4 regions of the Corynebacterium doosanense CAU 212 genome follow, and region 1 is predicted to be linked to each of the others. Evidence: predicted binding sites of a transcription regulator. Region 1 holds the regulator's gene; each other region holds the start of a gene.

Region 1 (3,473 bases):
GACGGGTTGGTGCAGGATGCCCGGGTGCGGGCGATCCGCGACTCGATGATGAAGCACGGCGGACCCGCGAGGTCCCCGGAGGACTTCGACGCGCTCAAGGATTCCGTGTCACCCGAGGTCCCAGCCCAGGTGCGGCAGACGATCGTCGGCCTGGCACCCGCGCTCGTCGAATACGCCAAGGTCCGGAGCGAGCTGGAGTCGTGGAGCGGCCCGGCCATCGACGACATGAAGTCGCAGCTCGGTTTCCTGCTTCCGGACCACGCCGTAACCATGCACGGGATGGAGCACCTTCGGCATCTGCCGAGGTATCTCGCGGCCATGGTCATCCGTCTGGAGGAGCTGAGGCAGGATCCGGACAAGGATGCTGACCGACAGTCGGAGATCGACGAGGTGAAGTCCTATCTCAAGAACAGGCTGCGCACGCTCCCTGCAGGGCGGGAGAACTCCCCGGCCGTGCGCGAGATCCTCTGGATGATCGAGGAACTCCGGGTCAGCCTGTTCGCGCAGCGGCTCGGCACTGCCCGCCCGGTGTCCGCCCGACGTGTTCAGAAGGCCATCGACAAACTCTCCTGACCGCCCGGGACGTCAGCCGCGGATCTTGCGCCGCATGAACCGAATTTCGGATTCGAAGTCCTCCGCGCTCTCGAAGGACTTGTACACCGAGGCGAAGCGGAGGTACGCGACCTCGTCCAGCTCCCGCAGGGGGTCAAGGATGGCCAGGCCGATGAGATTCGCGTCGATCTGGGAACTTCCCTTTCCGCGGATGGTCTCCTCGACCTCCTGGGCGAGCTTCTTCAGATCGTCGTCGGGCACATCACGTCCCTGGCAGGCTCTGCGGACGCCGCTGATGAGCTTTTCTCGGCTGAAAGGTTCGGTGAGGCCGTTGCGTTTGACCACCAGCAGAATCGCCTTCTCCACCGTGGTGAAGCGGCCGTTGCACTGCGAGCACTCCCGGCGACGGCGAGTGGAGGTGCCGGCATCAATCACCCTGGAGTCGATCACTCGTGATTGTTCATTGTGGCAAAACGGGCAGTACACGAGGGCTCCTAAGAGTTAAGGGGGCGGAGCTGCCCATCCTAGTGCCGGGGAGCCGGAGCCCTGGAAGAGCCGGCCTACTTCGCGGTGACCGCGGTGACGGTTTCGAACTGGCCGGGGCCCTGGCTGGAGGCACCTTCGTTGACACCGATGACGGTGCCGATGACCAGAACGGCGCCCACCGCGAGACCGAGCAGGGTGACCTTGCCGTTCTCGCGACGTTGTTCGAATGAACGCACTCGAACATCCGCTACCCCACCGGCCACGAGGGACGGTTCACCTGTTCGATCAACGGGCGCCAGGGTTCGAACACCGAGTGCGGGGGACGGCAGGGAACGGGAGGGATGGAGATCCCAGACCGCGGCCGGGGGGACCGTGCGGGAGAAGGTATGGTTCCCGGTGTTGACGTGGTTCGGAGTGTTCACTGTGAGGGTCATTTCTACCACCTTGTTGTCGTTGTGCGTTCGAGGATAACCAGCCAGCTGGACATCGAACGCCGTCTACCGTTCAAGTGTTCGAATCCGCCTGTGTGTTCGAAAGTTATCACCCTTTCGAAAACTTGTCCAGCGTTGCCGTTGAATATCGAACACAAATACGGTTTGATGGTAGACAGGAACACGATCACCGCCCGACCGCTCGCGCACGCACCCACCACGACACCGACGTGGATCCGAGGAGATACCCATGGCACCGAAGAACACCCGCAAGAAACAGCCCGACATCAGCACACTCTCCCCACGCCAGAAGCGCATCCTCGAGGTCATCCGGGACGCGGTCGTCCTCCGCGGTTACGCCCCCAGCATCCGGGAGATCGGCGACGCGGCCGGCCTGCAGTCGACGTCGTCGGTCGCCTACCAGCTCAACGAGCTGGAGAAGAAGGGTTTCCTGCGCCGCGACCCCAACAAACCTCGCGCCGTGGACATCCGGCACCTGCACGACACAAACGAGCCCGCCCGCAACGCCCTCGATGAGGTCACCGAGCGCCAGGTCCCGGAGGACGCCGGCGCCCCGAGTTACGTCCCCGTCGTCGGTCAGATTGCCGCCGGCTCCCCGATCCTCGCCGAGCAGAACGTCGACGGGTACTTCCCCATGCCCACCGAGATCGTCGGCGACGGTGAGCTCTACATGCTGCGCGTCGTGGGTGAGTCCATGAAACTGGCCGGAATTATGGACGGCGACTGGGTGGTCGTCCGTGCACAGCCGGTCGCCGAGGAAGGCGAGTTCGTCGCCGCCATGCTCGACGGCGAGGCCACCGTCAAGGAACTGCACCGTGACTCCACCGGTGTCTGGCTGCTCCCCCACAACGACGACTTCGATCCCATCCCGGGAGAGGAAGCAGAAATCATGGGCAAGGTCGTTTCCGTTTTCCGCCGTCTCTGAGGCCGGGAGTATTCCCGTTCGGGGGTGATCGGGCCTGTGTTTTCCTGCTATTGGGTTTAATCGTGGCTATAAGGCATGACAATGGGGGGCCACCACCTCCCCGCATGTGAGTCCCGCGCGAGTAAAGGCCGGTTCCCGATGTATGCAGAAGAACGACGCCGCCAGATAGCTTCCCTCACCGCCGTGGAGGGCCGGGTCAACGTCACCGAGCTCTCCGAGCGGTTCGACGTCACCGCCGAAACGGTTCGCCGCGATCTGGCGACCCTCGACCGTGAGGGGGTGGTCCACCGGGTGCACGGGGGCGCCGTGGCCAGCCAGTCCTTTCAGACTGCGGAGTTCCCCTTGGACACCCGGCTCCGCTCGGCGCAGTCCGCTAAGACCGCCATCGCCCGGGCCGCGCTCGATTTCCTCCCCGCTCCCGGCGGCTCAATCTTCCTTGACTCCGGGACCACCATCAACGCCATCGCCGAGCTCATCGGCGACCGGCCGGGCGGTGCGCGGTGGTCGATCGTCACCAACTCGCTGCCGTCGGCACTCAACCTCGCCGCCAAACACGCCCCCGATGTTCAGCTCCTCGGTGGCACGGTTCGTGCCATCACCCAGGCGGTAGTGGGCGATACGTCGTTACGCACCCTGGCGCTCATGCGCGCCGATGTCGCGTTCATCGGGACCAACGCGCTGACCCTCGATCACGGCCTCTCCACCGCAGACTCACAGGAGGCCGCGGTGAAGTCGGCCATGGTCACCAACGCCCACCGGGTCATCGTGCTGTGTGACTCCACCAAACTGGGCAACGACTACCTGGTGAGCTTCGCGGGTATCGCCGACATCGATGTGGTGATCACCGATGCCAACGCCCCTGATTTCTACGTCGACGCGCTGCGCGAGCGCGAGGTCGACGTCGTCATCGCGGGTTAATCCCCGAGCACCGCGCGTGCCGCGGCCTTCGCCTCGGCGGCACTCCGGGAGCCGACAGCGGCAGCGGCCATCTCGCGGCACTGGTCCAGAGTCACCTCGGCCAGCTGCGCGCCGACCCCGGCCACGGCGTTGGAGGCCGC
Region 2 (3,473 bases), 470 kb from region 1:
ACCGTCTCGAAGAAGGCCATCGGGCGCTCCCACACATACCGGTAACTCCGGCCGTTTCCGGACACGTCACCGCTGAACTGGACCGAGCCGTCCGCGTCAGACTTCTCCGGGGCTGCGTGGCCGAGGGCCGTCTCCAGAACGGAGACTCGGCGGTCCAGGTCGTCGATGCGTTCGTTCTGATCAGTCACCGTTCCATGATGACAGAATCACCCGCGGCCGTGTGATTCCGGGTTGAGACCGCCCGCCACGTGGCCAGGCCGATGACGAGGCCCAGCACGGCGCAGGTGAGCCACCAGACCCAGATGGGAATGGTCGTGTTCCATACCGGAATCACCGCGAGGATGGCCACGGTGACCAGCGCGGAGACCGCCTGCGACATGGGTTTGTCGCCCCTGCGCCACAGCCGCCAGGCGTAGACCAGGAGCATGAGCAGCATTGCCGCCACGACAAGGAAAGTAAGGTTCTGGCTCATCGGTTGGTCTCCTCGAGAAGTGTGAGGCCAAGCTTGTCCACCTTGGCCGTGGAATCGTTGACCACGTAGGCGGCGGTCCCCGCCTCGGGATCCAGCACGAGCATCGACTTGAACCCACCGGTTCCGCCGTTGTGCCACGCGACTCCCTCGGGGCGGTCGGTGACCCAGGTGAAGTCGGGGATACCGGTGTCCAGGAGGTGCTGGGCGTAGAGCGACATGTCTGCAGCGGTCGAGCGGATCGCACCCGCGGGGGCGTCGCCGTCCATCTCCCAGGGCTGGGACTCCCGGCCGTTGGCCAAGAGCCCCCGGGGCGACTCGCTGTCCGTTGACCCGGGGACTGCAAGGTAGGTGTGGGACATGCCGAGGGGTTGGAGGATTTCGTCGTTAAGCAACTGCTCATAGGACGTGCCCTGTGACTCGGCGATCACCTGGCCCAGCAGCGCAAATCCCAGGTTGGAGTAGTGCCGCTCACCCCGGTCCTTGAGATCCGCGGCGGCCGCCGCATCGATGACGTCCTGGCGAGTGGTGTCTGCGTAGGGGTTGGAGCCGAGGAACAGCGTGCCCAGTTTCCGCGGAATCGACGAATTGCCCAGGCGGGGCAGCCCGGACGTGTGGTTTGCGAGCTCCTCGAGGGTCACGGTGCCGACGGGGGAATCGCCCACGTCGATGACCTCGCCAACGGTGGTGTCGAGGGTGAGATCCCCGTCGTCGATGGCGTTCTGGAGCAGCTCGGCGGTGAAGGTCTTGGTGATGGAGCCGATCTCGAACTCGTCGTTCTCGTCGGCACCCAGGCCGCCGAAGGTCACGTTGTCATCGGAGATGGTGAAAGCGGAAAGGTGGTGGGCGGCGGCGGGGGCGGACTGGGACAGGACGTCGGAGACTGCGGGTGATCCGGTGGGTTGGTCGTCGGCGGTGCGGATGGGTTGTGGGCCGACGACGACAGCTGCGGCGGCGGCGATCAGGCCAGCGGCGACACCGGCGGCTAGTGCGGTCCGGCTGGGCCAGGTTGACTGCTTTTCCATAATTCCAAAGATACGGAACATTGGACGTGCGTGCAACCGGAACGGGATTGCTCTTGGGCGGTCTGGCTATCCGTGCATCGGCCAGGAGGTGTTGACGTCGTCGACGCTCTTTCCGCGTGACTCGAAGTACTTCCGCAGGCTGACCTGCATGTCGTGGTAGCCGACCGCCTGTACCTCCATGAGTTCGCCCGTGTCCAGCTCCTTGATATCGGGCCACATCTTGTTCACCTGCTTCCACGCGATGCGCGCGGCGGCCAGGGCGTCGGCTGTGGCCTCGTGGGCATTGCCCAGCGTGACGCTGTAGTGCTCCGACATGTCGGTGAGGTTGCGCTTGCCCTTGCGGTATGGGTCCTTGAGCCTGTCCACCACATACGGGTCGTAGACAGGACCGGTTACGGTGAAGTCGCCATTGGTCAGCTTGAGCAGCACGGACAGGTCGTAGGCGGCATTGAAGACGACGAGGGTGAACCCCTTCTCCCATCCGTCCTTGATGCGCCGCACGGTCTCGTCGAGAACCTCCTCGTGGGGGCGGCCCTCCGTGCGGGCCTTCTCCGTGGTGATGCCGTGCACCTTGGCGGCTTCCTCGGGGATCTCGACCCCGGGGTCGGCGAGCATCTCCAGCTTCTCGGTGCTCCGGCCGTCGATCGTGATCAGCGCCGAGGTGACGATCCGTGCCTCCAGCGGGTTCGCCGACGTGGTCTCGAGATCGAAGGACAGCATGCGCGACGCGTCAAAATTGGCCATGGGCTACAGGGTAGTACGCGGGGTGGGTTTGGGGATTTTCGTTGCTGAGGGCTGGCGTATGGATGTTCGAAGTTGGGGGTTGCGCCCGCAGAGACAGGTGCTATAATCGAACGTATGAACGAATCGGGGGCGAGGGTTCTGGTCGAGCAGATCGACCAGGCGATGACGGGTCTGGCGCAGTTGTTGGCCGAACCCGCCACCGCTCATTTCGAATCGCTGCATCCTATTTTCGAGGATCTGGAACGAATTCTGGTCCGCAAGGCCGGGATCGACGCGGCGTTTGCCTGGGCCGCCGACATGAATCAAGCGGGATTCAAGGTGGGGTCCTCTCGCACGGTCGATTACCTGATGCAGGCGCTCGACCTGTCCCGCGCGGAGGCGATGGCGCGGCTGCGGCGGGGAAAGGCGCTGTTTGATCCGCCGGCTGAGCCGGAGCCCGAGCCCGCGGTGGACGAGGACGCCGCCGAGCGCGAGCGTCGACGGGTGGAGGCGCAGGAGAAGGCGGAGCGGGAACGCAAAGCCCAGGCGGCTGCCCGAGGCCGGGATGCCGCGGCCGAGAAGCGTGCAGTCATCGACGAGGAACTCCGTGCACTGTCACCGCACGCTTCCCCGGGATACAACGAACTCCTGGATCAGGCACTCGTCTATGCGCAGTCAAACGCAGTTGGCCTGCTGCGCCACTGGTTGCGGGAGCAGGTTCGCCTGGCCAACCGCGAGGTCAGCCGCCTCCACGAGGCCAACCGCGCGTTCCATCGGCGCTATGTTTCCCTCTCCGACCCGGACGAGTACGGAGGCGTGCGTCTGAGCGGATACCTCCCCAGTGACATGGCCGCCATGCTTTCGGAGGCTCTGAACCCCGCGCGCACTACCGGGATGGAAGGCTCCGAGCTGCAGACCTTCGAGGGGATGAGCATGGGTAAGAAGCGTGCCCACATCCTCGCGGCGATGTGCCGGAACTTCCTGAACACCAAGACTCCTAACCTCCGCGGAGTGGGCTCCATCATCGTGTCCATGACGATGGAGGAGCTGGAGAACATGAAGGTTGATGACGTGTTCCCCACCAGCACGGGCCACCTCCTCGACCCCTTCGCATTGATGCGGCTCGGGGAGGCACGCAGCGACGCCTTCGTCATCCACGCCCAGGACGGCCAGGCCCTGTACACCGGAACGGGAAAGCGCACCGCAAACCTCTGGCAGCGGATCGCGCTGTTCGCCTCCGAGCTGGTCTGCTCGCA
Region 3 (3,473 bases), 220 kb from region 1:
CACTTTAACCCACTATCACCCACCAGCACCACTCCCACACGCGCACAGATGTCCCCACAAAATATTTCCTGCAGGTCACGCGGGAGAAATTTGGTGGGGCGTGCTCCCCGACCGGTCCGTAGGTTATGTCAGATTCGCCCCTGGGGCCCCAAATCGCGTCATGGGACGCGTACGCACTACACGCCACTCATGCCCCTCCCTTTAATTGTCATACCTAGAAGAACAGGCGAGCTGCGCTTTCTCCATGCCGGAGTGCGAGGCCGCGGCCGGAATCAGGACGTGGGGCGAAGTGGGGCTCATCCCGGGATCCGGGGTGGGGCAAAGTGGAGCGAGGAGAAGAATGGGCCCAGGGTGCCGGGCGGTGGGCCCGGGAATGACAAAACCCGCACACCTCAGTGTGCGGGTAGGCAGACACCCTGCCGTCGACTCGGGCCCGGCGGGGGTCAGGGGTAACTTCGGGGCCTACTGGCCCTCGAACCGCTTCCGGAAGTTCTCCTCCATCCGGGAGCTGACCCCCGAGGAGTCCCCGGTCGACTGTCCCCCGGCCATCCGGGGCTGTGCGGAACCGCCCTGGGCCGGAGCCTTCGCGCCGCCGCCCCGCAGCGCCCAGATCCCCGCGCCGAACATGACCAGGAACCCGGCGATGCTCAGGGCGATGAACCACAGATTGTTCTGGGCGAGCGCGACACCGCCGATGAGCATCACCAGACCGACGACACCGATCGCCAGCGACTTGAGGTACGAGGTTCCTGACCCGAAGTTGAAGGTCTGTTCCTGGGCGGAGGAAGAACCGAATCGCGGGTCCTCCGCCAGCAGGGACTGCTCGATTTCACGGAGTGCCCTCTGCTCCTGCTCTGAAAGCGACACGTCATTCCTCCCCGGAACTGGCCTGGTGCGGCGTCTGAAATATGGACCGGAGACGGCCAGGCCGTCTCAGTGCTCTATCCGTTCAACGCCCAGCCTAACCGTATTGTTCCCAGCGGGACCAACACGGCGATTTCAGCCCCGGCATCACGCGACCGAGAGCCACCCGGCTTCCGCGTCCACCTCGGCGAGGAATTGCCGCGCGGCACTGAACAGGGCGAGCACGACCGCGGGGTCGGGCCGGGGAACAATCCCGTTGGCGACCCGGGACCGCAGGCCGGAGTACCGGGACAGCTCCCGCGACCACTCGGCACCGCGTTCGTCGACAAGCACGAGGCGCTCCCAGGCACTGGTGGGCAGACGCTTGCGCCGCGCGATCACCGGGGACGACGCGATCCGCGCGCCGGCCGTACGGAGGGCCGCCTGATAGGCGCTCTCCATGGCGAGCGCCCAGTCCTCGGCCTCGATGTAACCCTGCGCGTGTTCGATGAGGTCATGCGCGGACGTCAGGAAACGGTCACGCGCTCCCTCGCTGCGCCCGAAGCGGGTGGTGGCGGAAATGACGTTTCCCATGGTGGTCCTCCTTGTCGGATCCTGCGGGAGGCGACTGTCTCCCTGCGATGACCGGAACACTACGACCCCGCCCGGACACCACCGTCGATTCTATTCGAAATTGTGTTCGATTGGCCACCCCTCCCCCGGCAGGATGGCGCCGACGAGCCCGGTCGTGGTTCGATGGCAGGCGTGAACGTGTCCATTCGGCGAACCACCGGTTCGGAGTTCGCCCTCCTCACACCCCGTCTCGTCGACATCTACATCGACGCGATGGACTACCACCCGTCGATACGCGAATCCCGCATCCAGTCGTGGAAACGCGACCTCGTCAAACCCGGGTTCACCAGCGTCATCGCTGTCACGCCCGACGATGTCGTCGGTGTGGCCTACGGGTTTCTCGGCTCCCCGGAACACTGGTGGGACCGTCAGCTCCGCCGCGGAATGCGCGAGCAGGGGGTCCCGGAGGAGACCCGCGACGCCCTCCACTCCGGATATTTCGAGGTCGCGGAGATCCACGTCCGCCCGGGCCGCCAGGGAAACGGGCTCGGTCGCCGCCTGATCTCCGAGCTGCTGTGGAACGCGCCCGCGCCGCGAGCGCTCCTGTCCACCCCGGAGGTGGACGGAGAGGCGAACGGTGCGTTCGGCCTGTACCGGTCGCTGGGTTTCGCCGACGTCCTGCGCCAGTTCCGCTACCCCGGCGATGACCGCCCCTTCGCGGTCCTGGGGCGCGAGCTCCCCCTCGACTGAGCAGCGCCCCCGGGGCGGCTACGGGCCGGGTAGTAGGGTGGATCATCTACCGACGGCCGTGGTCCGCGGTCACCCCGATATGTAAGGACGATCCCTCCCGTGAGCTCCCAGAGCACCCCCGGCCCGCGCCCCGACCCGGCCACCATCGACTCCATCCCCGATGCCGCCCGCGCGCAGCTCGCGGCCTACATCGAGGCGCGCCGACCGGAGATCGACGCCATCGGCGCGCCCGTGACCACCGCGCTCGAGCATCTCGCGGACTTCGTGCTCGGGGGCGGCAAACGCATCCGACCCCTCTACGGCTGGGCGGGATTCGTCGGCGCCGGCGGGCTGGAGAACTCCTCCGAGGACCCCGAGGCGGTGCTCCGCGCCGTCAGTTCCCTGGAGTTCATCCAGGCCTGTGCCCTGGTCCACGACGACATCATCGACTCCTCCGAGACCCGGCGCGGGCGACCCACCGTCCACCGCGCGGTCGCCGCGGACCACCGCGACCGCAACCACCTCGGCGAGCCGGACCACTATGGGCTCTCCGCCGCCATTCTCATCGGCGACCTGGCGCTGGCCTGGGCGGACGACATGTTCGCCGACTCCGGCATCTCCGCGGCCGCCTTCGCCCGGGCCCGCGAGCCGTGGCGGGGCATGCGCACCGAGGTCATCGGCGGTCAGCTGCTGGACATCTCGCTGGAATCGAGTGGTAGCGAGGACATCACCCTCTCCCGCTCGGTCAACCGCTACAAGACCGCCGCGTACACCATCGAACGCCCCCTGCACATCGGGGCGGCGCTGGCCGGCGCGGATGAGCAGCTCATCTCCTCCTTCCGCGGCTACGGCCACGACATCGGCATCGCCTTCCAGCTTCGCGACGACCTGCTCGGCGTCTTCGGTGACCCGGCTCTAACCGGCAAACCGGCCGGCGACGACCTCCGGGAGGGCAAACGCACCGAACTGCTCTCCCTGGCCCTCGCCGACGCGGACCGCAGTGATCCCGCCGCTGCCGCCGAACTGCGCGCCGGGGTGGGCACCGTGGACGACCCCGCGGACATCACCCGGCTGGCGGACATCATCGCCTCCACCGGCGCGCCGGAGCAGATGGAACAGCGCATCGAGGAGCTCACCCGCTCCGGCCTCGCGCACCTGGACCGTGTGCAGCTCCCGGAATCGGTGAAGTCCACGCTGCACTCGCTGGCCATCCGCTCCACGGAACGTCGGACGTAGGAGCCACCCGCACATGAGCACTTCCGTCTCCCCCGGGGAAACCCACGCCACCACCCGGCGCGGCCACGTCGACCGCTGGCTGTCCGTCCTGC
Region 4 (3,473 bases), 1.0 Mb from region 1:
AGGATCATCGACAACCACATGCGTTAGGCCCCCGACGAGTATGCGGCCGCATACTCCTCGGGCTGGTCCGCAAACCGGAATCCGTCCCGGCCGATGCGCATCGGTGTCGAACGGTTCTCCGACGCAAACGCCACTCCCCCGGGGAACCGGAAGAGCAACCGGTCCCCGTCGAGGTCGATCCGCAGCACTCCCACCGTCACCAGGGAGTGGCAGGAGGAACACAGCGGTACAAGGTTCCACAGGGCCGTCGGCCCGCCCTCCGCGTGCGCCACTATGTGGTGGAACTCAATGAACCGGGCGTGATTACACCCCGGCGTCGCGCACTGGAAGTGCCACTGCGCCATGAGCGCGGTGACCTGCGCGTCGCTGACCAGGCGCCTGCTCTCCGACACGTGGATCTGAATGCCCTTCTGGTTGAGCAGGTGCGCCCGCATGTCCCCGTTGAGCGCGGCGGCCACCAGATCGCTGGTTCTCGCCCCGGGCTGGGACGGCAGGATCGCCTGCCCCGTCTCCCCCACCAGCAGGTTCACCTGGGCTCCGGGTGTCCGCAGTTTGTTGGTCGGCCGGCTTCTGGTCATGTTGACCATGGAGAGGAACGAGGACAGCAGGTTATCGCGCACCGGTACGCCGAAGCCGGTCGAACTGCGCGGATCCTTCTCTCCGGACACCAGTTCGGCCTCCACGACCACGGGTTCCTGCTCGGCCTCCGCCAGCGCCGCATCCAGCGCATTCTCCTCGAGGCCCACGAGGTCATCGACCCCGCGCAGGCTCGCCAGCTCGGCCATCTTCAGCGCCGACAACAGCCGCGCACCGTTCTCGGGGCTGAGCCGGCCGTGGAAACGCAGCCAGCCGGTCTCCTCGTCGACGTGGAAGGACAGGTCCTCCGTCGGCGGGCGATCGGGGCGATCGGCGGTGCCGGCCAGCTCACGTTCCAGCTCGGACAGCGTCATCCTCGTAGCCAGCGAGAGCAGCGCCTCCTCATCGGCCGGAGTCAGCCGGGGCAGCAGAAGCCGGACGACGGAATAGGAGATCTCCCCGGCAAGGAACGCCGCCGCTACCAGGGCGAACTGTCTCAGGGCCTGACCCACCCGGAGGTACTCGAACGCGGTTGACTTGGCTACACCGAGATGTCGCATCACCCAGACCGCGGCGCTGGGTGCGCCCAGCGAACGGGCGAGGCCGGCGGCCTCGAAACGCGCGAGCGCGAGGATGAAGGCCGCCTTGAATCTGGTCATCTCCCCGTGGGCGGTGTGCAGCGTGCGCACCAGCTGGCGGGTGCTCATTGTGTCGAAATCGTCGATCGTGTACATGGTCTCTCCCCCGAGTGCCGAACATATGTGTGCCTGTCGGACACAGCATAAAACTCGGGATGGACACGACCCGGAAACCAGCTATGAGCTGGGCAAACGCTCGTCGATAAGCGAAGCAAGAGTATGCGGCTGCATACTCGAACTAGACGTCGAGGAAACGCACGTCCTTGGCCTTGCGGGTGATGAAGGAGCGGCGAGCGGCGACGTCGTCACCCATGAGGATGCTGAAGAGCTCGTCGGCGCGCTGGGCGTCGGTCATCTCCACCTGGCGCAGGATGCGGGTCTCCGGGTCGAGGGTGGTCTCCCACAGCTCGTTGGGGTTCATCTCACCCAGACCCTTGTAGCGCTGGATGCCGTCGTCCGTGTTGATCTTGCGGCCGGCCTCGATGCCGGCCTTGAGCAGCTCGTCACGCTCGTCGTCCGAGTACGCGTAGCCCGGCTCACCCTTGCCCCACTTGAGTTTGTACAGCGGCGGGTTGGCCAGGTAGACGTGGCCGTGCTCAATGAGATCCGGCATGAAGCGGAAGACCAGGGTCAACAGCAGGGTGGCGATGTGCTGGCCGTCGACATCGGCATCGGCCATGAGCACAAACTTGTGGTAGCGCAGCTTGGCAATATCGAACTCTTCGTTGATGCCCGTACCCAGCGCGGTGATGATCGCCTGGACCTCGGCGTTCTTCAGCACCTTGTCCAGCCGGGCCTTCTCCACGTTGAGGATCTTGCCGCGGATGGGCAGGATCGCCTGGTACATGGAGTCGCGGCCCTGCTTGGCGGAACCACCTGCGGAGTCACCCTCCACGATGAACAGCTCGGACAGCTTGGGATCCTTGGTGCGGCAGTCGGCGAGCTTGCCGGGCAGGCCGCCCATGTCGTTGGCGGACTTGCGACGCACCAGGTCACGAGCCTTGCGCGCGGCGATGCGCGCCTGCGAGGACGCGACCGCCTTGTTGATCACGGCCTTGGCCTCGGCCGGGTTGGCGTCGAACCAGAACGCCAGGTGCTCGTTGACCGCACGCTGCACAAAACCCTTGATCTCGGTGTTGCCCAGCTTGGTCTTCGTCTGTCCCTCGAACTGGGGATCAGAGACACGCACGGAGATGACGGCGGCCAGGCCCTCGCGGCAGTCGTCGCCGGTGAGGTTGGTGTCCTTCTCCTTGATGAGCTTGTGCTCACGCGCGTAGCGGTTCATCAGCGAGGTCAGCGCTGAGCGGAAGCCCTCCTCGTGGGTGCCGCCCTCGTGGGTGTTGATGGTGTTGGCGAAGGTGTGCACCGACTCCTTGAAGCTGGTGTTCCACTGCATGGCCAGCTCGAGCTCGTGGTTCTCGCCCTTGACGTCGAGGTCGATGATCGACGGGTGGACCGGGGTCTTGCCCTTATTGAGGTGGTTGACGTAGTCCACCAGCCCCTCCGGGTAGTGGAAGGTGACCGTGCGCTCGCGCTTCTTCTTCGGGGTCTCCAGCTCCTCGTCCACCGGCTCGGCGGTGTCGTCGGACAGCGCGTCGTCGTCGAAGGAGTCGCCGTCGAGAAGCTGGGCGGTGTCGCCCTCCTCGGCGATCTTCTCCAGTTCGAGTTCCTCTTCGGTGACCCGCTCGTCGCGAAGCGTGATGGTCAGGCCCTTGTTGAGGAAGGCCATCTCCTGGAGGCGCTTGGAGATGGTGTCGTAGTTGTAGGTGGTGGTCTCAAAGATCTCGGGATCGGCCCAGAAACGCTGCGACGTGCCGGTGCCGCGCGCGTTGTCGCCCTCGACGAGCTCCTCCGGAACGGAGTTGTTGAAGTTCTGGTACCAGTGCTTGCCGTCGCGTTTGATGTGCGTCTCGACGCGCGTCGACAGTGCGTTGACCACCGAGATACCCACGCCGTGCAGACCGCCGGACACCGCATAGGAGTCGGAGTCGAACTTGCCGCCGGCGTGCAGCTGGGTCATGACCACCTGGACGGTGGGGATGCCGGTCGAGTGCATCGCCACGGGAATGCCACGGCCGTTGTCCACGACCTCGACGCCGCCGTCCTCGAGCAGCGTGACGGTCACCTTGTCGGCGTACCCGGCCATCGCTTCATCGACGGAGTTGTCCACGACCTCCCACACCAGGTGGTGAAGGCCGCGCTCGCCGGTGGAGCCGATGTACATGCCGGGGCGCTTACGGACAGCCTCGAGGCCCTCAA

The links. The regulator LexA, encoded in region 1, represses DNA repair genes until DNA is damaged. The targets are predictions, from matches to a motif close to CGAACANNTGTTCG.
Region 2: CDOO_RS05970 (HNH endonuclease signature motif containing protein) is a predicted target of LexA. The motif match lies at 2,294-2,307, and genes of this name have one in related genera.
Region 3: CDOO_RS09285 (SAV_6107 family HEPN domain-containing protein) is a predicted target of LexA. The motif match lies at 1,533-1,546, and genes of this name have one in related genera.
Region 4: CDOO_RS00030 (HNH endonuclease signature motif containing protein) is a predicted target of LexA. The motif match lies at 1,329-1,342, and genes of this name have one in related genera.

What each region holds. Positions count from the first base shown of each region.
Region 1 is NZ_CP006764.1:1,678,279-1,681,751, forward strand. Features, by position in the region: gene hrpA (ATP-dependent RNA helicase HrpA) at 1-573, shown strand, start outside; gene nrdR (transcriptional regulator NrdR) at 586-1,038, opposite strand; gene CDOO_RS13955 (hypothetical protein) at 1,113-1,274, opposite strand; gene lexA (transcriptional repressor LexA) at 1,720-2,415, shown strand; gene CDOO_RS08280 (DeoR/GlpR family DNA-binding transcription regulator) at 2,554-3,333, shown strand; gene ptsP (phosphoenolpyruvate--protein phosphotransferase) at 3,330-3,473, opposite strand, start outside.
Region 2 is NZ_CP006764.1:1,209,076-1,212,548, forward strand. Features, by position in the region: gene CDOO_RS14295 (ArsR/SmtB family transcription factor) at 1-188, opposite strand, end outside; gene CDOO_RS05955 (hypothetical protein) at 185-472, opposite strand; gene CDOO_RS05960 (serine hydrolase domain-containing protein) at 469-1,494, opposite strand; gene CDOO_RS05965 (3'-5' exonuclease) at 1,561-2,238, opposite strand; gene CDOO_RS05970 (HNH endonuclease signature motif containing protein) at 2,353-3,473, shown strand, end outside.
Region 3 is NZ_CP006764.1:1,893,928-1,897,400, forward strand. Features, by position in the region: gene CDOO_RS09280 (DUF3040 domain-containing protein) at 463-867, opposite strand; gene CDOO_RS09285 (SAV_6107 family HEPN domain-containing protein) at 1,012-1,437, opposite strand; gene CDOO_RS09290 (GNAT family N-acetyltransferase) at 1,600-2,166, shown strand; gene CDOO_RS09295 (polyprenyl synthetase family protein) at 2,266-3,381, shown strand; gene CDOO_RS09300 (alpha-(1->6)-mannopyranosyltransferase A) at 3,395-3,473, shown strand, end outside.
Region 4 is NZ_CP006764.1:5,613-9,085, reverse strand. Features, by position in the region: gene CDOO_RS00035 (DUF6918 family protein) at 1-27, shown strand, start outside; gene CDOO_RS00030 (HNH endonuclease signature motif containing protein) at 24-1,310, opposite strand; gene gyrB (DNA topoisomerase (ATP-hydrolyzing) subunit B) at 1,453-3,473, opposite strand, start outside.